DNA from 3 places in the Streptomyces sp. NPDC038135 genome. Region 1 is predicted to be linked to each of the others. Evidence: riboswitches for the same ligand, from Rfam matches in the RefSeq annotation. Region 1 holds a riboswitch; each other region holds the start of a gene.

Region 1 (7,537 bases):
CAGGTTCACGTTCCGCACGCCCGGGAGGGCGACGTCCGGGCCCTCCAGCTTCTGGTCGGCCGCGTTGCGGAAGTCGAACACCGTGTGCAGGCCCAGGGAGGCGAGGAACGCCGCGTCCTCCTCCGTCGCGTGCGCGAGGTGACCGCTGCGGAACAGGACCCCCTGCCGCACCCGCCGGCCGTCCTCGGTCGGCAGTCCGCCCACGTCACGGAAATTGCGCACTCCGGCCAGCTCCGGCTCGGTCGACGGGACCTGCTGCGTCACGGGGGCTCCTCCCGGTCGGAACCCGTCGGCTCGGCTCGCCGGCGGGCGCTCCGACGACGATACGACATCGATCACCTCGGGCAACGAGTTGTCCACAGGCGTTGCCAGGGGCGCGCACGGGCCCCGATGATGTGCGCACCTGAGCGGATCTGTTGACACCTGTGAGGTCTCGATGGTGGACATCGCCGAGAACGGACGCACCTGGCTCCTGTCGGGGCCCACCAGCAGCTATGCCCTGCACCTGACCGAGGCGCACGAGCTGATCCACCTCCACTGGGGGCCCCGCATCACGCTCCCCGACGCCGAGGCCCTGGCCCTGAGCCCGCTGCCCGGCTACCGGCCCTTCGAGTCCCCGCTCGACGGCCGCGAGGAGTACCCCGTCGAGGGCGGCCCCCGCTTCGTCCGCCCCGCGCTCAGCGTCCGCACCGGCGAGCGGCGCGGCACCGAATGGCGCTTCGTGTCGTACGAGTGCGAGCGGGACGAGGCGGGAGACGGCGCGGAGCTGCGGCTGCGCTTCGACGACGACGGACTGGCGGTCACCCTGCACTACCGGATGCGCGGCGACGTGGTGGAGCGCCGGGTCACCCTCGACAACGGCGGGCAGACGCGGGTGGAACTGCTGCGCGCCGACGCCGCCGCCTGGACCCTGCCCGACCGCGACGGCTGGCGGCTGTCCCAGCTCAACGGCCGCTGGGCCGCCGAGTCCCTGCTCACCCGCGCTCCGCTCACCCACGGCGAGAAGGTCGTCGGCAGCCGCCGCGGCCACACCGGCCACCAGCACCTGCCCTGGGTCGCCCTCGACACCGACGCCACCGAGGAACGCGGGGAGGTCTACGGCTGCGCGCTCGGCTGGTCCGGCTCCTGGCGGATCGCCGTCGCCCAACTCCCCGACGCACGCGTGCAGATCACCGGCGGGGCCGGCCACGACGACTCCGGCCTGCTGCTCCTGGAACCGGGGGAGTCGTACACCACCCCCGTCTTCGCGGGCCTGTGGAGCGACGGCGGCTTCGGCGGGGCCAGCCGGACCTGGCACGCCTACCAGCGCGCGCACGTGATCCCGGACGCCGACCGGGACCGGCCGGTGCTGTTCAACTCCTGGGAGGCGACGTTCTTCGACATCTCCGAGGAGCAGCAGGCCGCGCTCGCCCGGCGGGCGGCCGGCATCGGCGTCGAACTGTTCGTCGTCGACGACGGCTGGTTCGGCGCCCGCACCAGCGACCGGGCCGGACTCGGCGACTGGACCCCCAACCCCGACCGGTTCCCGCACGGCCTCAAGCCCCTGGCCGACCAGGTGCACGGCCTCGGCATGCGGTTCGGCGTCTGGGTCGAGCCCGAGATGGTCAACCCGGACAGCGACCTGTACCGCGCCCACCCCGACTGGGTGCAGCACCAGCGGGGCCGCAGGCGGACGGAACTGCGCAACCAGCTCGTCCTCAACCTCGCCCGCGAGGACGTCCAGGAGTACCTGTGGGAGCGTCTGGACGCCCTGCTGTCCGGCGCGCCGATCGACTACGTGAAGTGGGACTTCAACCGCTGCTTCACCGACGCCGGCTGGCCGGGCGAGCCGTATCCGCAGCGTCTGTGGGTCGACCACGTCCGCGCGCTGTACGCCCTGCTGGACCGGCTGCGCGCCGCCCACCCCCACGTCGCCTTCGAGTCCTGCTCGGGCGGCGGCGGCCGGATCGACCTCGGTGTGCTGAGCCGCACCGACCAGGTGTGGACCTCCGACAACACCGACCCGCTGGACCGGCTCGCCATCCAGCACGGCTTCAGTCAGATCCATCCCGCGCGCGTGATGGCCGCCTGGGTCACCGACAGCCCGAACAACCAGCTCAACGGCAGGACCAGCTCCCTGCGCTTCCGTTTCGTCAGCGCCATGGCGGGCGTCCTCGGGATAGGCGGCGACCTCACCGCGTGGTCCGAGGAGGAGCTGGCCGAGGCCCGGGAGTGGGTGGCCCTCTACAAGGAGATCAGGCCGCTCGTCCAGCGCGGCGAGCTGTACCGGCTGCGGCCCCCGACGGGCGGCCTGAGCGCCGTCCAGTACGTGCTCGGGGACGAGACGGTGGTCCTGGCGTGCCTCCAGGCGCAGAGCTACGGGGAGCCGGTGCCGCGCGTACGGCTGCGCGGACTCGACCCCACGGCATCGTACGAATGCCGCGAAACGGGCGAAGTGCACCGCGGTGCGGTGCTGCTGCACCATGGACTGCCGACCGGACTGCGCGGTGACCTGGATGCGGTAGTAGTCCGACTGCGCCGCATATGATTCCTCTGCCCGAATTGACGCCTTCGTCGCAACTCGGCCCGGAGTAAGGGCTGCTGGGGAGCGGTGCGTGAGGAGCGTCATAACCGTGACCGTCCGCTGTTCGTCATGTTCACCTAATTCCTAAACGGAAACCGGGAATTCGATCGGCGGAGCGGACGGGAATTCACGCACGGTGACCGCGAATTTCCCTTTTGGATCTTCTGGGGCGTGAACGCCGGGAATCGGCCGCTTGTTTCCGCGCGTCCCGCTCGCTTACGTTCGCCACCAATCCGGACGGAACGCCGAATCCTGCCGCCGCCCGGAGTCCCGCACACATGACCCGTGCACGGCAGGAGCGGGGGACCCACCAGGTACGACTCGCCTGTCCCGGTCTCCGCGACAGGCTCGGGGTGAAGCCGCGCACCGCGCGGCCGGGCAGCTCCAGCCCGAACCCGACAGCTCACCCCGCAGGCGCCGGAGAGGAATGCGTCATGCCCGCGAAGGGTAAGCACCGCCGTCCCAAGTCTCGGCGTTTCACCCGCTCCATCGCCGCCGCCGGAACCGGCGGCGCCGCACTGGCCCTGCCCCTGCTGGGCGCCACCGGAGCGCACGCCGCCACCGCTCAGTCCACCCCCGGAAAGACCGTGCAGTCCGCCGGGAAGACGGCGGCCGGAAAGGCCGCGGCGGCCACCCAGCAGGCACCCGGCGTGCGCACCTACACGGTGAAGCCCGGCGACTGCCTGGCCGGGATCGCCGGCGAGCAGCATGTGAGCGGTGGCTGGCACCGGCTCTACGCCGACAACCGGCAGGCCGTCGGCGAGAACCCGGCGCTGATCCACCCCGGTCTGAAGCTGTCGCTCGGCAAGAAGGCCGCCGCCCCGACCCGCACCGAGGCCCCCGCCCCCGCGCGGTCCGCGCAGCCTTCGGGCGCCCGGGCCGAGTCCCCGGCGAAGACCGCCCCGGCCGCCCCCGTCCTCCAGGCGTCTCCGGTGGCCCAGGTCACCAAGGCCGCCGAAGCCGCCCCCGCCACCGGCTACACCCTCCCGGTCGCCGTCCCCACCGTCGGCACCGCCTACCACGTCGCCGGCAGCATGTGGTCCAGCGGCTACCACACCGGCGTCGACTTCGTCGTCCCCACCGGCACCTCCCTCAAGGCCGTCGGCGCGGGCACCGTCGTCTCCGCCGGCTGGGGCGGCGCGTACGGCAACCAGGTCGTCATCAAGCTGAACGACGGCTACTACGCCCAGTACGCCCACCTCTCGCAGCTCTCGGTGTCGGCCGGCCAGACGGTGACCCCGGGCCGGCAGATCGGCCTGTCCGGCGCTACCGGCAACGTGACCGGCCCGCACCTGCACTTCGAGATCCGCACCACGCCGGACTACGGCTCGGACGTGGACCCCGTCGGCTACCTCCGCTCGCACGGCGTCGCCCTCTGAGCCACCCGCGCTCAGCGACACGCTCCCGGCGGCCACCTGCCGGACAGCCTCCGAAGGCCGGACCCCCGATCCCCGGGTCCGGCCTTCGGTACGTCCGGACCGGCCCCGTACCCGCCGTATTCCTGGGTTGGCAAACTCTTTAAGGGTGTCTCATCTCACCGATCGTCAACCCCTGCCTACGGTCGCGTAGGTCACATCCGAAGGTGAATCATGGTCCGACGTGGCAGACGATTCGAAGAGTGACAACAGTGCAGTGATCGGGTCGTACGTGGCGGTGGGGGACAGCTTCACCGAGGGCGTCGGCGACCCCGGGCCCGACGGGGCGTTCGTGGGCTGGGCCGACCGCTTCGCGGTCCTGCTCGCCGACCGGCGGCCCGAGGGCGACTTCCAGTACACCAACCTCGCGGTCCGCGGGAAACTGCTCGACCAGATCGTCGAGCACCAGCTCCCGAAGGCCGTCCAACTCGCCCCCGACCTCGTCTCCTTCTGCGCGGGCGGCAACGACATCATCCGGCCCGGCACCGACCCCGACGAGGTGGCCGAGCGCTTCGAGCGGGCCATCGCCGCCCTCGCGGCCGCCGCGGGCACGGTGATGGTGACGACCGGCTTCGACACCCGGGGCGTGCCGGTGCTCAAGCACCTGCGCGGCAAGATCGCCACCTACAACGGGCACGTCCGCGCCATCGCCGACCGGTACGGCTGCCCGGTGCTCGACCTGTGGTCCCTGAAGTCCGTCCAGGACCGCAGGGCCTGGGACAGCGACCGCCTGCACCTCTCGCCCGAGGGGCACACGCGCGTGGCGCTGCGCGCCGGGCAGGCCCTCGGCCTGGAGATCCCGGCCGACCCGGAGCAGGTCTGGCCGCCGCTCCCGCCCAGGGGCACCCTGGAGATCCGCCGGGACGACGTCCACTGGGCCCGCGAGTACCTGGTGCCGTGGATCGGCCGCCGGCTGCGCGGCGAGTCCTCCGGGGACCACGTCACGGCGAAGGGCGCGCTGTCGCCGGACGACATCAAGATGCGCATCGCGGCGGTCGCCTGACCCCGGCGCACGGCACGGCCGCGCCCCGTACCGCGATCCCGGCGGTACGAGGCGCGGCCGCGCGCGCCCGCCGGACCGGCCCGCGTCCCGGACCGGCGATCCCGGCGTTCCCGTACGGGCCGGCGCCGCGCTCGCGCCGGTCGACTCCGCCCGCTAGAGGCCCAGTTCCCGGACCAGGGCGTCGTTCACCCACTCCTGGGCGCGGGCGCGTGGCACCGAGCCCGGGTAGGACGTGAGCTGCACGGCGAGGCCGTCGAGCAGGGCGGTGAGCCGCAGGGCGGTGCCCGCCGGGTCGGGGCAGGTGAACTCGCCCGCCGCCACGCCCTCCACGATGACCTCGGCGATCGCCGCCTTCCACCGCTGGTCGAGGTCCCGGGTGACCGCCCGCAGGGCCGGCTCGCGCAGCGACACCGCCCAGCCCTCGATCCACAGCCGCCAGCCCTTGGCCTGGCCCGTGGGCGCGTACCAGCGCACGGCGGCGCGCAGCCGGCGCAGCGCGGAGGTCCGGCGGGCCAGCAGCGCCCGCAGACGCGCCAGATCGTCCTCGGCCGCGTAGGCGAAGGCGGCGGCGACCAGCTTCTCCTTCGTCGAGAAGTGGTACAGCACCAGCGCGTTGCTCACCCCGAGCGCCGAGGCCACGTCGGCGATCCTGACCGCCGCCACGCCCCGCGCCTCGATCTGCCCGATGGCGGCCCGCAGCATCTCCTCCCGCCGCTCGGCCACGCTCAACCGCACTCTCGCCACGCGGTCACACTAGCCCGTCGGCCGGACAGCGCCCCACGCCTGCCGACGGCCGCGACCCGCCGGGGTCAGCGGTACCAGCCGTAACGCCCGGCGATCACCGGCAGCCGGTCCGACACCAGGGCGTGGGCGGCGGCGCGGGGAGTCGTCCCGTCGGCCCGCGCGCGGTCCAGCACCGTCCCGGTCAGCGCGCGCATCGAGCGGCGGATGTGGGCGAACGCCTCGTCGGCGTTCGGGCCGACGTCGCCGAACAGCGTCCACCACCACCAGGCGTTGGTGGCCGAGTTGACCACCACGTCCGGCAGCACCGTCACCCCGCGCGCGGCCAGCAGCCGCTCCGCCTCCGGCAGTACGGGCATGTTGGCGGCCTCGACGACCCAGCGGGCGGTGATCCGCTCCTGCCCGGCGGCGTCGACCGCGTAGGAGACCGCGGCCGGCACCAGGACCTCCGCGTCCGCCGCCAGCCAGGCGTCGCCGGGCAGCTCGCGGTCGGCCGGACGCAGCGCGGAGCGGTCGAGCGTGCCGTAGGCGTCCCGTGCGGCGAGCAGCGCCTCCACGTCCAGGCCGTCCGGGTTGGCGACGGTGCCCTTGACGTCGGCCACCGCCACCACCGTCAGTCCCGCGCGTGCGAGGAACCGCGCCGTGGCCCCGCCCATCGTGCCCAGCCCCTGCACGGCCACCCGGGTGCCCCGGTACGGCACCGAGTCCCGGTCCAGGGCCGCCAGCACCGACTCGGCGACCCCGCAGCCGCCCGCCAGTTCGTCCAGGCCGATGCCGTCCACCCGCACCGCGAAGGCGTCCGCGAGCCGCGCGCGGGCCGCCGGCTCGTCGTCCAGCAGCGGGAACACGGCCTGGACGGTGGAGACCAGACCCGCCTCGGCGGCGGCCCGGTCCACCAGGTCCTGGCTGAGGCCCAGGTCCTCGCCGGTGGTCCAGCAGCTCTCGATGTACGGCCGCATCGCGCGCAGGTAGCGCACGAGCAGCCCGTAGGCCGCCGGGTCCCGCGGATCGCAGTCGATGCCGCCCTTGGCGCCGCCCAGGGGGACGTAGCGGGCCGCCGGGTCGTAGTGCAGGGCCTCCTTCATCGTCATGCCGCGCGCGAGCCCGGTGACCTCCTCCAGCGTGCAGCCGGCGCGCATCCGCAGCCCGCCGCTGGCCACGCCCCGCACCAGCCGGTCGACGACCAGGAAACCCCGCCGCCCGGTGACGTGGTCGGTCCACACGAGCGACATGAGGGGGGCGGCGGTCATGGGGGCTCCCGGACGACGGTTACTGAACAGCCGGTCAGTATCCGCAGCGGGCGGGCCGCTGTCAAAGCGCCGGGCGGGCCGCCGCGCACGCCCGGCGGGGCGGGACGGAGGAGCGGGCGGCGCCGCGCTGTCGGAGGGGCCGACCATAATGGAGGACCTCAGCGACTTCAGTGGAGGTATCCGTGACCGGTTGGCGTTCCAGGAGCTCCGGGCTCAGCGCGCTGCGGCCCGAGGCCTTCGGCGCGCAGCCGCGCGGTGAGCGCCTCGCCCGGATCCGCCGTTCCCCGCACTTCGCGGACGGCGTCTTCCAGAACCCGGGCGGCACCGCCCGCACCCGGCCCTCCGGCTCCACGCTCGACCTCGCCAAGGTGTTCCTGGACAAGGACACCCGGCCCCTGCGCTCCCCGGCCGGCACCGTGCCGGTGCACGCCACCACCTACGCCGACCTAGCCCAGCCGCCCACGACGGGGCTGCGCGTGACCTGGATGGGCCACTCCAGCGTGCTCGTGGAGATCGACGGGCACCGCGTCCTGTTCGACCCCGTCTGGGGCGAGCGCTGCTCCCC
Region 2 (7,537 bases), on a different contig from region 1:
CCCCGCACTCCGGCACCCGGGCCATGCCCTTGGCGAGCGCCCACCCGATCGTGCGGCAGATGCGCCCCGGCTCCGAGGTGATCGAGGAGCTGACCAGGCCGGCGCCCGGTTGCCGCACCCGGTTCGTCAGCTTCTGGAGCGACCTCGACTCCGTGATGGACCCCCTGGAATCGGCCTGTATCGACCACCCCGACCTGGAGGTGCGCAACGTCCGGGTGACGGGCATCGGGCATCTCGCTCTGCCGGTGCACCCCGCCGTGGCGTCCGGGATACGTGAGGCCCTCGAGGACGCGCCCGTCGAGAACCCGCTCACCGGCGGAGTGACGGTGGCGTGAGAAAGGCCGCCCCGGAAGGGTGAGCCGGGGCCGCGCGGGGGGCGTGACACAGCCGTTCCACAGGTGACACAGCGTCATCCGGCATCGAACATTCCTCGAACACAAAGCCAAACTCGGGTTCACGGGCCCCCGAATCACGGCCGAATGCCCGTTTCCGGCCTCCCTGAAACCGGCCGACGATTGTCGCGCCCGCGTACCGCCGGGTACAGTCGCCGCACTGCTCTGGCAGCCACCGTTGTCGAGGCGAAAGAGAAGTTGGTGAACGACCGTCACCCGTCGGGGACCATGACCACCCCGACCCCGGCTTCCGACGCCTCCACCGGGCACTACGCGTACGGAACGCAGGAAGCCCAGTACGACGACCTCACCACGTACGGCGGCTACGACGCCACCGGTTTCACGGCCGGCACCGCCGGGACCGGCGCCTTCGCCGCCGACCCGCTGTTCGGCAGCCTCCCGGGCGACGAGCAGCACACGGGCGCCTACGACAGCACGCAGTGGCAGACCGGCACGGGCCAGTTCCAGTTCACGCAGTACGACCCGTACGCGGCCCAGCACCAGGCCTACGACACGGGCGCGTACGACACCACCGCCTGGACGGTCCCCGCGCAGGCCACGGGCAACGACGTCAGCGGCCAGTGGGACGCGAACACCTGGCTGCAGCACGACCAGTCCGCCGGCGCCGACCACACCCAGCAGTGGCAGTGGGGCACCCAGACCTATGACACCGGCGTGTACGACGCCACGCAGTGGAACTCCGACGGCACGTCCGTGCAGCACGACCAGCTCGGAACACCGCACGAGCAGCTCGCCGCGCCGCACGACCATCCCGCCGAGCCGTTCGAGCAGGCCGCCGAGACGGGCGAGTTCGGTCAGTACGCCGAGAGTGCCGAGTACACCGAGGCCGGCGAGTACGCGGGCAGCGGCGAGTACACCGGTGCAGCCGAGTTCGGTGAGTACGCGGAGGCCGCCGAGTACGAGGAAGCGGCCGCCGGGAGCGGCGAGCCGGGCGACACGGGCGAGCTGCCCGTCGTACCGGCTCTGCTCGACGACCAGGAGGAGTCCGCTCCGATCCCCGCTCCTCGCGCGGGCTCCCGCAGCGCGTCGCGTTCCCGTCGCCGTACACCGCCCAAGCGCTCCGCGCTGCTGACCATCGCGGTGCCGTCGGCCTGTGTGATGGGCGTCGCCGGCATCGCCGCCGCCTCCGTCGGCGGCCTGACCGACGACGGCAAGGAGACCTCGACCACCGCGTCGGACGCGCAGTCGGTCAAGCCCTCCGTCGCCAACAGCAAGCTGGACAGCCAGCTCAGGACCCTCTCCGCGGGCGCCGACGACTTCGCCGACCGGGCCAGCCGAACGCAGGAACGCATCGACCTCAAGACCCAGCAGGAACTGCAGAAGAAGAAGGCCGCCGCCGAGGCCGCGCTCAAGGAGCGGCTGCGGCCCAAGTTCGCGATCCCGGTCGCCCAGAAGGGGCTCAGCGCCTACTTCGGCCAGGCGGGCGTGAACTGGATGTCCGTCCACACGGGCATCGACTTCCCGGTGTCGTACGGCACCACGGTGATGGCCGCGACCGACGGCGTCGTCTCCACCAAGTGGAACAGCGCCTACGGCAACATGATGATCGTGACGGCGAAGGACGGCACGGAGACCTGGTACTGCCACCTCTCCAGCTACCGCGTCGCCTCCGGTACGGAGGTCAAGGCCGGCCAGCCGGTCGCCTACTCCGGCAACTCCGGCAACTCCACCGGCCCGCACCTGCACTTCGAGGTCCGGCCGGCCGGCGGGGCGGCCATAGACCCACTGCCGTGGCTGCGCAGCCACGGGCTGGACCCGAACTGAGCCTCGAAGCAACCGGAGAATGACGTGAGCCCCGCCCGGCCGGCGGGGCTCCTGTCGTCCGGGGCTGCCCGACGGGTCGCCTAGAGCTTCTCGACGGGCGCGTACCGCAGCAGCAGCCGCTTCGGCTTGGTGTCGCCGAAGTCGATCGTCGCCTCCGCGTTGCCGCCGGTGCCCTTGACCCCGACGACCGTGCCGAGACCGAACTGGTCGTGCGTGACCCGGTCCCCCACGGCCAGGGCGACCACGGGCTTCTCGGCCGAGCGCCGGGTGGCGAACCCGGACGCGCCCGACGCCGCGGAACGGGAGCGGGAGGAGGACAGCGACGCGGCGACCCCGCCAGCGGGTCCGGAGGACATCGGCGCCGCCCCTCCGGTCCGCTTCCACTCCAGGTGGGCGGTCGGGATCTCCTCCAGGAAGCGGGAGGGCGGGTTGTACGACGGCTGGCCCCAGGCGCTGCGCATCGCCGACCGGGTGAGGTAGAGCCGCTCCCGCGCGCGGGTGATGCCCACGTACGCCAGGCGCCGCTCCTCCTCCAGTTCCTTGGTCTGGCCGAGGGCGCGCATGTGCGGGAAGACGCCGTCCTCCATGCCGGTCAGGAAGACGACCGGGAACTCCAGGCCCTTGGCGGTGTGCAGGGTCATCAGGGTGATGACGCCGTCGCCGTCCTCCTCGTCCGGGATCTGGTCCGAGTCGGCGACCAGCGCGACCTGCTCCAGGAAGTCGGCGAGCGTGCCCGCCTCGCCCTCCGCGCGCTCCTGCTCGAACTCCAGCGCCACCGCCGCGAGTTCCTGGAGGTTCTCGATGCGGGTCTCGTCCTGCGGGTCGGTGGAGTTCTGCAACTCGGCCAGGTAACCGGTGCGTTCGAGTATGGCCTCCAGCACGGTGGCCGGTCCGGCGCCGGACTCCACGACGGTCCGCAAATCCTCCATCAGCGTGTTGAACCGCTTGACCGCGTTGGTGGAGCGCGCGGCCATGCCATAGGCCTCGTCCACGCGCTTGAGCGCCTGCGGGAAGCTGATCTTCTCGCGCTGGGAGAGGGCGTCGATCATCGCCTCGGCCCGGTCGCCGATGCCGCGCTTGGGCACGTTGAGGATGCGGCGCAGCGGCACCGAGTCCTCGGGGTTGGCGAGGACACGCAGGTAGGCGAGGACGTCCCGGACCTCCTTGCGCTCGTAGAAGCGGACGCCGCCGACGACCTTGTACGGCAGGCCGACGCGGATGAAGATCTCTTCGAAGACACGGGACTGCGCGTTGGTGCGGTAGAAGACGGCGACGTCCCCGGCCTTCGCCTCGCCCGCGTCGGTGAGGCGGTCTATCTCCTCGGCGACGAACTGGGCCTCGTCGTGCTCGGTGTCGGCGACGTAGCCGGTGATCCGCGCGCCCTGGCCGGCGTTGGTCCACAGGTTCTTCGGGCGGCGGGACTCGTTGCGTTCGATGACCGCGTTGGCGGCGGACAGGATGGTCTGCGTGGAGCGGTAGTTCTGCTCCAGCAGGATCGTCGTCGCGTTCGGGTAGTCCTCCTCGAACTGGAGGATGTTGCGGATCGTCGCGCCGCGGAAGGCGTAGATCGACTGGTCCGCGTCACCCACCACGCACAGTTCGGCGGGCGGCAGGTCCGACTCGCCGGGCGGCACGTCCTCGTCGTGCTGCCCGGTGCCCACCAGCTCCCGGACCAGGGCGTACTGGGCGTGGTTGGTGTCCTGGTACTCGTCGACCATGACGTGCCGGAAGCGGCGGCGGTAGTGCTCCGCGACGTCCGGGAAGGCGCGCAGCAGGTTGACCGTCGTCATGATCAGGTCGTCGAAGTCCAGCGCGTTCGCCTCGCGCAGCCGCGACTGGTAGAGCGCGTACGCCTGGGCGAGGGTCTTCTCGAAGCCGTCGGTGGCCTGGGCGGCGAAGTCCTCCTCGTCGATCAGCTCGTTCTTGAGGTTGCTGATCTTGGCGCTGAAGGACTTCGGCGGGTAGCGCTTGGGGTCGAGATCGAGGTCGCGGCAGACCAGGGCCATCAGGCGCTTGGAGTCGGCCGCGTCGTAGATCGAGAAGGACGACGTGAAGCCGAGTCTCTTGGACTCGCGGCGCAGGATGCGCACGCACGCGCTGTGGAAGGTCATCACCCACATCGCGCCGGCGCGCGGGCCGACGAGCTGCTCGACCCGCTCCTTCATCTCGCCCGCGGCCTTGTTGGTGAAGGTGATCGCGAGGATCTGGCCGGGGTGCACGTTCCGCGCGGCGAGCAGGTGGGCGATGCGGTGGGTGAGCACGCGGGTCTTGCCCGAGCCTGCGCCGGCCACGATGAGCAGCGGAGAGCCGGCGTGGACCACCGCGGCGCGCTGGTTGTCGTTCAGCCCCCGGAGCAGCGCGTCCGGGTCGGTCACGGGACGCGGGGCGCCGTCGCGGTAGTGCGCGTCCCGGTCCGGCGGCACGTCGAACTTCCCGCCGAACAGATCGTCCGGAAGGGGCTCCGGAGCGTGATCGTCCTCGGGCGGCGGCGGGGGCTCCTCCGCGTGCCCACGAGGGGCCTGGAGGTCCGCCAGGAAGCTGTCGTCAAAGAGGCTGCTCATCGCTCTACGAGTCTAGGGGGCCGCACCGACAACCGGTCCCGGCACCGGAAAACCGGCGGCCGTGAGGTCGGCGACAGGACCCGCGTCGAGCGCGCCGGCCGGCGTGCCGCGGACCCGGCCGGACTCCTCACCCTGCGAGATCGCCTTGTCACGCCTGTATGAAACCGGCCCCGGGTCACGGAAATGTATCGGACATATGGCACAGCAACCTTCACAGGAGTCACACGAGTTGGCTAGGTTTCCGTCAGGCCGCACGACCCCTACCGGCGAACCTCGCCGGGCCGCGCGGCCTCCGCCGAGTCCGGTGCGCCCTTCACGGCGGCCGGAGCCGGGGACCCACCGATCCTGGGGTGAATCGGCCGACTCCCGCCCGGGAAGACGCCGTAGGGCAACCCTTCCGAACCACCCGCCCGAACCCGACAGCTAACCCGGTAGGCGGCACGTTGGAAGGAGTCGCCAGCCTTGGCGTCGCACCGCAAGCCGGGTCCCCCGGGGACCCGCGGGACGGGCATCCGCACCCCCGTCCTGGCCACCGCCGCCCTCACCTCCGTGGCCGTCCTGTCCCAGACGGCCGCGTCCGCCTCGACCTCCGCCCCCTCCGCGGGCGACGGCAGGCCGAGCCTGGAGGAGGTCGAGAAGAAGATCGACGAGCTGTACCGCAGGGCGGACCCGGACGAGGAGCCCTCGGCCGTGCAGCGGGCTCGCGCCGAGGCCCCGCGCGCGGAGGCCGTCCGGCGCCCGGGACTGTTCACGAAGGCCCGCGAGGGGCTGGCTCCGTTCGCCGCCGCTCCGGAGCCGGCCGGTTCGCTCCTCGCGGAGTTCCCGGAGGACCACTTCGCCCAGAACCGGCTGATGAACCGGCTGGCCTCCCGGGTGAAGGGCGCCGCCGAGCGCAAGGCCCCCAGGGCTCACGAGGCGCCGGCGACCGCCGCACCGTACGACGTGAGGACGGCCAAGGCGGCCGTCCAGCACAAACTCGTCACCGCGCGCGGGCTGCTGATCCGGCTGACGGCTTCGGCCGCGGAACCGATGCCGGCACCGGCTCCACTCCAGGCCCCGGCCTCCACCACGGATCCGTTGGCGCTCCAGGCCCCGGCTTCGACCGCGGGTCCGATTCTCGATGCGATCCCCACTCCGGACCCGCTGCTCGATGCGACCCCGGCTCCGGACCCGCTGCTCGATGCGATCCCGGCTCCGGACCCGGCTCAGGCCTTCGCTTCGGCACCGGCCGCCGGCCCGGTCCTGGCTCCTCCGGTCCTTGCTTCTCCGGTCCCGGCCCAGGCGCCGGAGCGGACGCGGTCCGCAGCGCGGCGGCCGAGCGCCCCGCCCGTCGTACCGCACGCCCCCGTCACCAAGGCAGAGAGGGCGATCGCCTTCGCCCGTGCCCAGATCGGCAAGCCGTACGTCTCCGGCGCCAGCGGGCCCGGCTCATACGACTGCTCCGGCCTGACGCAGGCCGCCTGGAAGGCCGCCGGCGTCGCCCTGCCGCGTGCCGCGCGGGACCAGGCCGCCATGGGCACCGCCGTCCCGCTCGACGAAGCGCGCCCCGGCGACCTGGTCTTCTTCCACCACGACAGCAGCCATGTGGGCCTGTGCACGGGCGACGGGACGATGATCCACGCCCCGCGCCCCGGTGCGTACGTGCGCGAGGAGCCGGTGCACCTGGCGGGCGAGTCGGTGGTCCACCGGGTGGTGCGGCCGGCCTGACGGTGCTCTTTTCGGGCTCCACGCGCGCGTGCCCCGCGAGCGCGGGCGGCCCCGCTCCCTAGGTCGTGTCCGCAAAGTCGCGTCGTTCGCCCGCAGGGCGGGCGTCGCGGCGTCCGGTGCGTGCTCTGGGGGTCCCCCGGCCGAAGGCTGGGGGAGTGCCGGCCGGATGCCCTCGTACTGGGTGTACTCGGGCTTTCGGCCGGTGCGGCGAGAGTGCGTGCCGGGCGTCGTGACGCAGACGCGACTTTGCGGACACGGCCTAGCATCGGGCTCATGCCCATGCCCCGCTTCTCCGGTGTGCGTACGTGGTGGGCGGGGCGTCCGCCGGCGGCGGGGGCGGCCGTCATGGCGAGCGGCATCGTGTCGGTGGCCCTGCATCTGACCGGTGCCGAGACGGTGTCGCTCGTCTTCCTGTGGCTGGGCTGCCTCGCCTGGGCGGCGCTCGCCGCCGACTTCACCGTGCGGCTGGTGACGCAGCGGCCGCGGTGGATGGCCGAGGCGAAGAGCCCCGGCGCGCTCACCACCGTGGCCGCCACGACCGTGCTCGGCACCCGGCTCTCGCTGCTCGGCCGGCAGACCCTGGCCGAGGCCGCCCTGGCACTGGCGGTTGTGCTGTGGCCGGTGCTGCTCCTTCTCGTCGTACCGCACTGGGAGCGGCGCATGCCGGGGGCGGTGTTCCTGTGTTGCGTGGCCACACAGGGGCTCGCGGTGCTGGCGGCCACCCTGGCCGCGGCGGAGACGACGGCCTGGCTCGCGCGCGCCGCGCTGGTGCTGTTCTGGCTGGGCCTGGTCCTCTACTGCCTGGCGCTGGCGCGCTTCGATCCGCGTCAGGTGCTGGAGGGCGCCGGCGACCACTGGATCGTGGGCGGGGCGCTCGCCATCTCGGCGCTGGCCGGGGCGAAGCTACTGGCCGCCGACAGTGCGCGGCTGTACCTGTGGAACGACGACGACCGGGGCGTGCTCCGCAACGTCACGGTCGCGCTGCTGGTACTGGACCTGGCGTGCTGTGTGGTCCTGCTGGCGGCCGAGGTGGCCCGGCCGCGGCTGCGTTACGACGTGCGGCGGTGGTCGACGGTGTTTTCGCTGGGCATG
Region 3 (7,537 bases), on a different contig from region 1:
CCCCGGGCCAGGGCAACCTGCTCAATCTCGCCGACCAGGCCGGGCTGTCCAACGTCCGGGTGGCCAACGGCGACGCCATCATCCTGATCCGGGAGATGCTCGCGCCCGACTCGCTCGACGGGCTGCGCGTGTACTTCCCCGACCCCTGGCCCAAGAAGCGGCACCACAAGCGGCGGCTGATCCAGCCCGAGTTCCTGACGCTGGCCGCGAGCCGGCTGCGGCCCGGGGCGGTCGTGCACTGCGCGACCGACTGGGAGCCGTACGCCGAGCAGATGCTCGAGGTGCTCACGGCGCACCCGGACTTCGAGAACACCCGGGCCGACGGCGGTTTCGCGCCCCGTCCGCCGTTCCGGCCGCTGACCCGTTTCGAGGGACAGGGGCTGGAAAAGGGACACGTGGTGAACGATCTCCTCTTCCGCCGCGTACCGCACCGGGATCGCTAGGTCCGGTACTCCCGACCAGCACCAGCCCCTTCCCCCGGTCACCGTTAGGGTCGATGCCGTGGCCATCAGTCCTCCGTCCCCGAGCTACTCCCCCGGTCCCGGAAGCGGAACGCACCCGCACTGGTGGCAGCGCCGGTGGGTGCGCTACGGGGCGCTGATCACGCTGCTGGCGCTGTCCGGCCTGGTCATCCTGGCGCTGGTGCGCCGCCAGACCGGTACCCAGGGCTTCCTGGTCGGGCTCGGCCTCGCCGTGCTGCCCGTGCCGTGGCTCCTGGCCGCCTTCCGCTGGCTGGACCGGGTCGAACCCGGCCCCTGGCGGAACCTGGTCTTCGCGTTCGCCTGGGGCGCCTGCGCGGCGGCGCTGATCGCCATCGTCGCCAACAGTTTCGCGACGAAGTGGATAGCCACCTCGACCGCCGATCCGGCCGGCGCCGACACCCTGGGCGCCACCCTGATAGCGCCCGTCGTGGAGGAGTCCGCGAAGGCCGCTGCCGTGCTGCTGGTCTTCCTCTTCCGCAGACGGGACTTCACCGGGATCGTCGACGGCGTGGTGATAGCCGGGGTCACCGCCACCGGCTTCGCGTTCACCGAGAACATCCTCTACCTGGGCACGGCCTTCGGGACCGACCAGCTCAGCGGCGGCCACGGCATCGCCTCCGTCACCGCCGCCACCTTCTTCGTGCGCGTCGTGATGTCGCCGTTCGCGCACCCCCTGTTCACCGTGCTCACCGGCATCGGCTTCGGCCTCGCCGCGCTCTCCACCGAACGCGGCCGGGCCCGGCGCGCCCTGGTCCCGCTCGGCGGACTGCTGCTGGCGATGGGCATGCACGCCCTGTGGAACGGCTCCGCGACCTTCGGCCGGGTCGGGTTCCTCGCCGTCTACGCCGCCTTCATGCTCCCCGCGTTCGGGCTGCTGACCTGGCTGGCGGTCTGGACCCGGCAGCGCGAGCTGCGGACCGTGCGGGAGGAGCTGCCCGCGTACGTGTACGCCGGGTGGCTCGGGCCTGCCGAACCGTTCGTCCTCGGGTCGATGCGGGCGCGCCGCGCCGCCCGGGACCACGCCCGCCGCCACCTCGGCGGGCGGCCCGCCGCGCGGGCGGTCGCGCAGTACGAGGCGTACGCCACCTCGCTCGCCTTCCTGCGGCACCGTGGGCGCCGGGGCCGGGCCGGCGCCGGTTCCGCCGTCCGGGAGCAGGAGCTGCTCGCCGAGCTGTGGCGGCGCCGGGAGGTGGCCCGGCCGGCGCTGGAGCACGCGGCCAGGACCGTGGCCCCGGTGCCGGCGGCCTCGGCGTACTGGGCGCGGTACGGGTATCCGGCGATGCCCGCAGGCCGCCCGGCGGCGTACGGACACCCGGGGGCGTACGGGCACCAGGGTGTCCCGTACGGATATCCGCCGGTGCCGTACGGCGCGGCGCCGAACCCGCCCGCCCCCTACGGGAACCCGTCCGCGCCGCCGCCCGGGTACCCCGGGTACAACCCGTACCGGTCCTGACCGGGCGTCCGCCCTCCGGCCGGGGTCAGGCGGAGGCCTGGTTCAGGCGGTCCACTTCCTCCTGGGTGAGCCGCAGCTCCGCCACGCCCAGCAGCGCGGGGAGCTGTTCCACCGTGCGGGCCGAGGCGATGGGGGCGGTGACCGTCGGCTGGGCGGCCAGCCAGGCGAGGGCGACCGTGGCGACGGGGGCGTCGTGGGCTCCGGCGACCTCGTCCAGGGCCGTGAGCACCCGCTGACCGCGCTCGGAGTCGAGGTGCTTGGCGGCGGAGCCGGCGCGGGCGCTGTCGACCGTCGTGCCGGGGCGGTACTTGCCGGTCAGGAAGCCCGAGGCGAGGGCGAAGTACGGGACCGCGGCGAGCCCCTCGCGGGCGGCGAGGTCCTGCAGCGGGCCCTCGTAGGTGTCGCGGGAGACCAGGTTGTAGTGGGGCTGGAGGGCCACGTAGCGGGCCAGGCCCTCGCGGTCGGAGAAGTCGAGGGAGGCCCGCAGCCGCTCGGGGCTGATGTTGGAGGCGGCGATCTGCCGGACCTTGCCCGCCTTCACCAGCTCGTCCAGGGCGCCGACGATCTCCTCCACCGGCACCTCGGGCTTGTCGAAGTGCGTGTAGTAGAGGTCGATGTAGTCGGTGTCCAGGCGGCGCAGGGAGGCGTCGGCGGCGGCCTTGATGTTGGCCGCGCTCAGCCCCTGGTACTGCGGGTGCTGGCTGACCTTGGTCGCGACGACGACGTCGGAGCGGTTGCCGCGGGCCTTGAGCCACTTGCCGATGATGGTCTCCGACTCACCGCCCTCGTTGCCCTCGATCCACGCCGAGTAGGAGTCGGCGGTGTCGACGAAGTTGCCGCCCGCGGCCGTGTAGGCGTCGAGGACGGCGAAGGAGGTCTTCTCGTCGGCGGTCCAGCCGAAGACGTTGCCGCCGAGGGCGAGCGGGAAGACCTCGAGGTCGGAGGAGCCGATCTTGCGCAGGGAAACAGTCATGCCCTGTTACAACGATCAACCCCATACCGCCCATTCCGGATTCACGCGAACGGTGTGTGAACAAGACCGGCGGCCCCGACTCCAAGGGGAGTCGGGGCCGCCGGGAAGACGGTGCGCGGCGCCGGGCCGGGTCGGGCCCGGGCCGGAATCAGGGGTTGAGGCCCTTGCCGTGCAGCCACGCCATCGGGTCGATGCCGGTGGCCGCGCCGCCGGGGTGGACCTCCAGGTGCAGGTGCGGTCCGGTGACGTTGCCGGTGGCGCCGACGCGGCCGATGACGTCGCCGGTGCTGACCTTCTGGCCGACGGAGACGCTGATCGAGGACTGGTGGCAGAACCACAGCTCGGTGCCGTCGTCGAGGGTGAGAATGGTGCGGTAGCCGTAGGAGCCGGCCCAGCCCGCCTCGGTGATGGTGCCGCTGTGGATGGCCTTGATCAGCGTGCCGGTGGGCGCGGCGAAGTCGAGACCGGTGTGGTAGCCGGAGGACCACATCGAGCCGGCCTGGCCGAACGTCGAGGTGATCGTGTACGAGGACGTCGGCAGCGTGTACTGCTTGGCCAGCTCGGCCAGCCGCTCCGCCTCCGCCTTCTTCTCCGCGGCGGCCTCGGCCTCCTTCTTGGCCTCGGCGGCCTTGGCGGCGGCTTCCTCCTTCGCCTTGGCGGCCGCGTCGGCGGCCTGCTTCTCGGCGGCGGCCGCCGCTGCCGCGGCGGCCTTGGAGTCGGCCTTGCTCTGCTGCTGCTCGGCCTGGGCCATGATCCGGCTGCGCAGGGTCTCGCCCGCGTCGGAGCCGCCCTGGTCGCTTTCGGCGGCCGCGGTGGTGCCGACCGTGCTGAGGGAAGCCGTGGTGGCCTCGGCCGCCTCGGCGTGGTCGTCGCCGAACAGGGAGCCGACGGACGGCAGATCGGGCATGGAGATGGACACCGGCGGCTTGCCGGTGTGGGCGCTGGCCATGCCGCCCGCGCCGACGGCCGCTATGACGCCGACGCCGAGGACGGTGGAGCTGCGGGCGAGTCCGCCGCCGCGCTGCTTGGCGACGCGGTGCCGGCCGCGTACGGGGCGGATGGACTCCTCGGTGGGGTTCCACTCCTCCCAGGGGCCCTCTTCGGCGCGGTAGCCGCCGTAGCCGAACGTTTCGGTGTCGGGCTGGCTGGGCACGTATGGGGCTTCGGGGGCAGGCCGGTTGGACGCCACGCGGGCGCACTCCTTTCCTTCCTCCGCCTACCGGGTTAGCTGACGGGTTCGGAGCAGGAAGGTCTCCTACGCGCGTATACGTACCGGGAACCGGATCGGTTCACGGTGGCATCCGCGTGATTCACCCCAAGGTGGTGGTTCCCCGGTTCCCTTGCGGGATTCGGCGCGTGCGCACGGAGCCGCCTCTTGTGACGGCTGGGACGACCGCGCTGCGTTATCGAACGTTAATAGACTCACGTGTGAGATTCCAAGCCGTTCGGCTTGATCATTAACGTTTCCGGGGGTGGACGTACGCCGCGCGGCCGTGGAAAACGGGCGAGTTGACCGGCATTCAGGAGTCACGAGGTTTTTGATGGTGACTCAGCGGGCAAGCGGAGGGCTTCCATCCGATCACTTTCGGTCACCTCGGGTCAGGGCCGGCGTACGGCGAGCAGTGCCATGTCGTCCGCCATGCCGCCCCCGGAGTGCCGTCTGACCTCCGCGGCGAGCCGGGTGAGCAGGGTCCGCGGGTCGGTGCAGCGGCGGCCGGCGAGCCGGCGCACCGGGTCGTAGAACCGGCCGTGGGCGTCCCGGGCCTCGGTGAGGCCGTCGGTGTGGAGCAGCAGGGTGGCGCCGGCCGGGAAGCGGGACTCGGCCGCGCGGTCGGGGCGCCGGCCGAGCTCGCCCAGGCCGAGCGGCAGCGCGGGCTCGCCCGCGGTCAGGACGTGCAGGGCGCCGTCGGCGTGCAGCAGCAGGGGCGGCGGATGACCGCGGTTGACGATCCGCACCACCCCTTCGTCGGGCGGCAGTTCGGCGAGGACGACGGTGGTGAAGCCCTCCAGCGCGTCCGCCCCGTCGCGCCGGGCGCCCTCGCGGGCCAGCGCCCGCTCCAGCCGCCCGGCCACCGCCTCCAGCGTGGGCTCCTGTTCGGCGGCCTCCCGGAACGCCCCGATCACCACGGCGACGGCGGCGACCGCGCCCATGCCCTTGCCGCGCACGTCCCCGACGACCAGCCGCACGCCGTACGGGCCGTCCTGCACCGCGTACAGGTCGCCGCCGATGGACGCGCCCTCCTGCGCCGCCTCGTACCGGGCCGCGATGTCGAGGCCGGCGATACGGGGAGCGGGCTCGGGCAGCACGGCCCGCTGGGCGGCCTCGGCGATCTCCCGGACGGAGGCGAGCCGCCGGTCGCCGAGGCGTACGACCCGGTTGATGACGACGGCCAGCAGGGCGACCGTGGCCACGGTGACCACCTGGGTGACGGTGTTGACGTCCAGGCCGGGGCCGAAGTGGGCGTGCACCGCATAGGTGGCGCCCAGTGCGGCCAGTCCGGTGAGGAGCGTGGTGCGCAGCGAGGTCAGGGGTGCGGCGACCAGCGGGGCGGCGGTGAAGAAGGGCACGGCGGTGAACTCGCGCGGGGTCAGCAGGTCGTACAGGAGCCCGCCGGCGATGAGCAGGAGGGCGAGGGCGTGGGGCAGGCTGCGCCCGGCGGAGCGGCGGCGCTCCGGGGGCAGCGGCGCGCGGCCGGCGCCGAGGACCGGGTCCGGGTCCGGGTCCGGAACGGGTCCGCTGGGGAGCCGGCCGCCCGCCCTGGCGTACGGGCTGTCCTCCACCTCACCAGGGCGCACTGCTGGTCTCCCGTGTCCTCGACGTGAGACCAGCGTGGCGGGGGCGCGGGAGGCGGGCGACCGCTGTGGCCCGAGCGGATGACCTGCTGTGACGTACGCCACTCGGCTTCCATGGGGCGGCCGTGCGGACAGGCGACGGAAAGCACTCAGGGCCGGAATCCATGAACTGGATTCCGGCCCTGAGTCTTCAGTAGCGGGGACAGGATTTGAACCTGCGACCTCTGGGTTATGAGCCCAGCGAGCTACCGAGCTGCTCCACCCCGCGTCGTTGTGTCTCAAGCATACGTCATGTCCGGGGGTGCTCCGCACACACGTTTCCGCGCGGCGCCGCTCAGGGCAGCAGATGGGCGTTCGGCGCCTTGGCCGGGCCCTCGTACTCGGGGAGCAGGACGACGTCCACGCCGGCCGCCGCCAGCACTCCGGCGCCGTCGGCGCCGGGCACGAAGGTGTCCGGCTCCCGCCAGGCCGTGACCACCCGACGCACGCCCGCGCGCAGGATCAGCTCGGCACAGGATGCGGGGCGGGAGGCGCGGCGGGAGCAGGGCTCCAGGCTGCTGTAGACGGTGGCGCCGGGCAGCCGGGGGTCGGCGGGGTCCAGCTTGGCCAGGGCCGCCTCCTCGGCGTGCACGACGGGGTCGCCGCCCTCGCGCGAGTGGCCGCGGGCCAGCTCGGCGCCGTCGGCGGCCACCACCACCGCGCCGACGCTGAACGCCGTGCGGGAGGGCGGGCACAGGGCGGCCAGCTCGCAGGCGGTGGCCAGCCAGCGCCGGTCGGCGGCGGCCGGCGCGGGGCCGGCGCCGGGGGCGGTGGGCTCGTAGCGCATGAGGACGACGTCCTCGATCCGGCGGGACTCGGTGAGCCGGAGCCGGCCGCCCTGGTACCCGCCCGGGCCGAACAGGCGCGGGGCGGCCGGGTCGCCGACGAACAGCGGGGCGAGGACGAGCTGGAGTTCGTCGGCGAGGCCCTGCTGGAGGAGCTGGGTGTGGACGGTTCCGCCGCCCTCGACCATCAGGCGCCGCACCCCGCGCACATCGTGCAGGTGGGCCAGCAGGGCGCGCCAGTCGAGCTCGGGGCCGAGCGGGACCACGTCGGCGGTCCCGCCGAGGACGCGGGCGGCCCGTTGGGCGCCCCGGTCCGTGCTGTACACGACCTTCTCGCCGCCGGTGTGCCAGAAGTTCGCGGCCGGGTCGAGGTCTCCGGAGGCGGTGACGGCGACCTTGAGCGGGTACGCCGGGCGGCCCTCGGCGACCCGGGCGGCGCGGCGCGCGGGCGAGTTGACGAGGAGCCGGGGGTTGTCGGCGCGGATGGTGCCGGCGCCGATCAGGATGGCGTCCACCGAGGCCCGCACCTCGTCGACGCGGTCGAAGTCGGCCGGGCCGGAGAGCAGCAGCCGGTCGGGGCCGGTGTCGTCCAGATAGCCGTCGAGGGAGACGGCGGCGGACAGCAGGACGTACGGGTACGGCATCGGCGCGCTCCCTCGCGAAGACCCCGGCGGAGCCTTGTTCACATTCGAATCTTGGTTCAAGTTTGAAACAAACCTACACTGGCGGCATGACGACCCGCTGGCTCACTCCCGAGGAGCAGCGCGCCTGGCGCGCCTACATCGCCGCCTCCCGGCTGCTGGAGGACGCCATCGACCGGCAGCTCCAGCAGGAGGCCGGCATGCCCCACCTGTTCTACTCCGTGCTGGCCAACCTCTCCGAGGCGCCCGGCCGGCGACTGCGCATGACCGACCTCGCCGAGACCCTGAAGATCACCCGCAGCAGGCTGACCTACGCGGTGACCAGGCTGGAGCGGGACGGGCTGGTGCGCCGGGAGGACTGCAGCCAGGAC

Evidence for each region. A riboswitch is a leader RNA that binds a small molecule or an ion and turns the genes downstream of it on or off. The one in region 1 is predicted to bind cyclic di-AMP.
Region 2: linked by a shared signal. The riboswitch ahead of ACZ7JA_RS02815 (C40 family peptidase) and the one ahead of ACZ7JA_RS24625 (M23 family metallopeptidase) in region 1 are both predicted to bind cyclic di-AMP.
Region 3: linked by a shared signal. The riboswitch ahead of ACZ7JA_RS08415 (M23 family metallopeptidase) and the one ahead of ACZ7JA_RS24625 (M23 family metallopeptidase) in region 1 are both predicted to bind cyclic di-AMP.

What each region holds. Positions count from the first base shown of each region.
Region 1 is NZ_JBVJXS010000008.1:388,915-396,451, reverse strand. It holds gene ACZ7JA_RS24635 (tyrosine-protein phosphatase) at 1-264, opposite strand, end outside; gene ACZ7JA_RS24630 (alpha-galactosidase) at 437-2,527, shown strand; cyclic di-AMP (ydaO/yuaA leader) riboswitch at 2,834-2,993, shown strand; gene ACZ7JA_RS24625 (M23 family metallopeptidase) at 2,998-3,942, shown strand; gene ACZ7JA_RS24620 (SGNH/GDSL hydrolase family protein) at 4,196-4,981, shown strand; gene ACZ7JA_RS24615 (TetR/AcrR family transcriptional regulator) at 5,135-5,725, opposite strand; gene ACZ7JA_RS24610 (glutamate dehydrogenase) at 5,791-6,972, opposite strand; gene ACZ7JA_RS24605 (MBL fold metallo-hydrolase) at 7,155-7,537, shown strand, end outside.
Region 2 is NZ_JBVJXS010000001.1:601,685-609,221, forward strand. It holds gene ACZ7JA_RS02800 (esterase/lipase family protein) at 1-335, shown strand, start outside; gene ACZ7JA_RS02805 (M23 family metallopeptidase) at 594-2,177, shown strand; gene pcrA (DNA helicase PcrA) at 2,258-4,738, opposite strand; cyclic di-AMP (ydaO/yuaA leader) riboswitch at 5,022-5,192, shown strand; gene ACZ7JA_RS02815 (C40 family peptidase) at 5,201-6,445, shown strand; gene ACZ7JA_RS02820 (tellurite resistance/C4-dicarboxylate transporter family protein) at 6,725-7,537, shown strand, end outside.
Region 3 is NZ_JBVJXS010000003.1:15,415-22,951, forward strand. It holds gene trmB (tRNA (guanosine(46)-N7)-methyltransferase TrmB) at 1-443, shown strand, start outside; gene ACZ7JA_RS08405 (PrsW family intramembrane metalloprotease) at 502-1,935, shown strand; gene ACZ7JA_RS08410 (aldo/keto reductase) at 1,961-2,908, opposite strand; gene ACZ7JA_RS08415 (M23 family metallopeptidase) at 3,057-4,097, opposite strand; cyclic di-AMP (ydaO/yuaA leader) riboswitch at 4,107-4,273, opposite strand; gene ACZ7JA_RS08420 (PP2C family protein-serine/threonine phosphatase) at 4,508-5,704, opposite strand; tRNA gene ACZ7JA_RS08425 (tRNA-Met) at 5,896-5,969, opposite strand; gene ACZ7JA_RS08430 (dihydrofolate reductase family protein) at 6,036-7,169, opposite strand; gene ACZ7JA_RS08435 (MarR family winged helix-turn-helix transcriptional regulator) at 7,256-7,537, shown strand, end outside.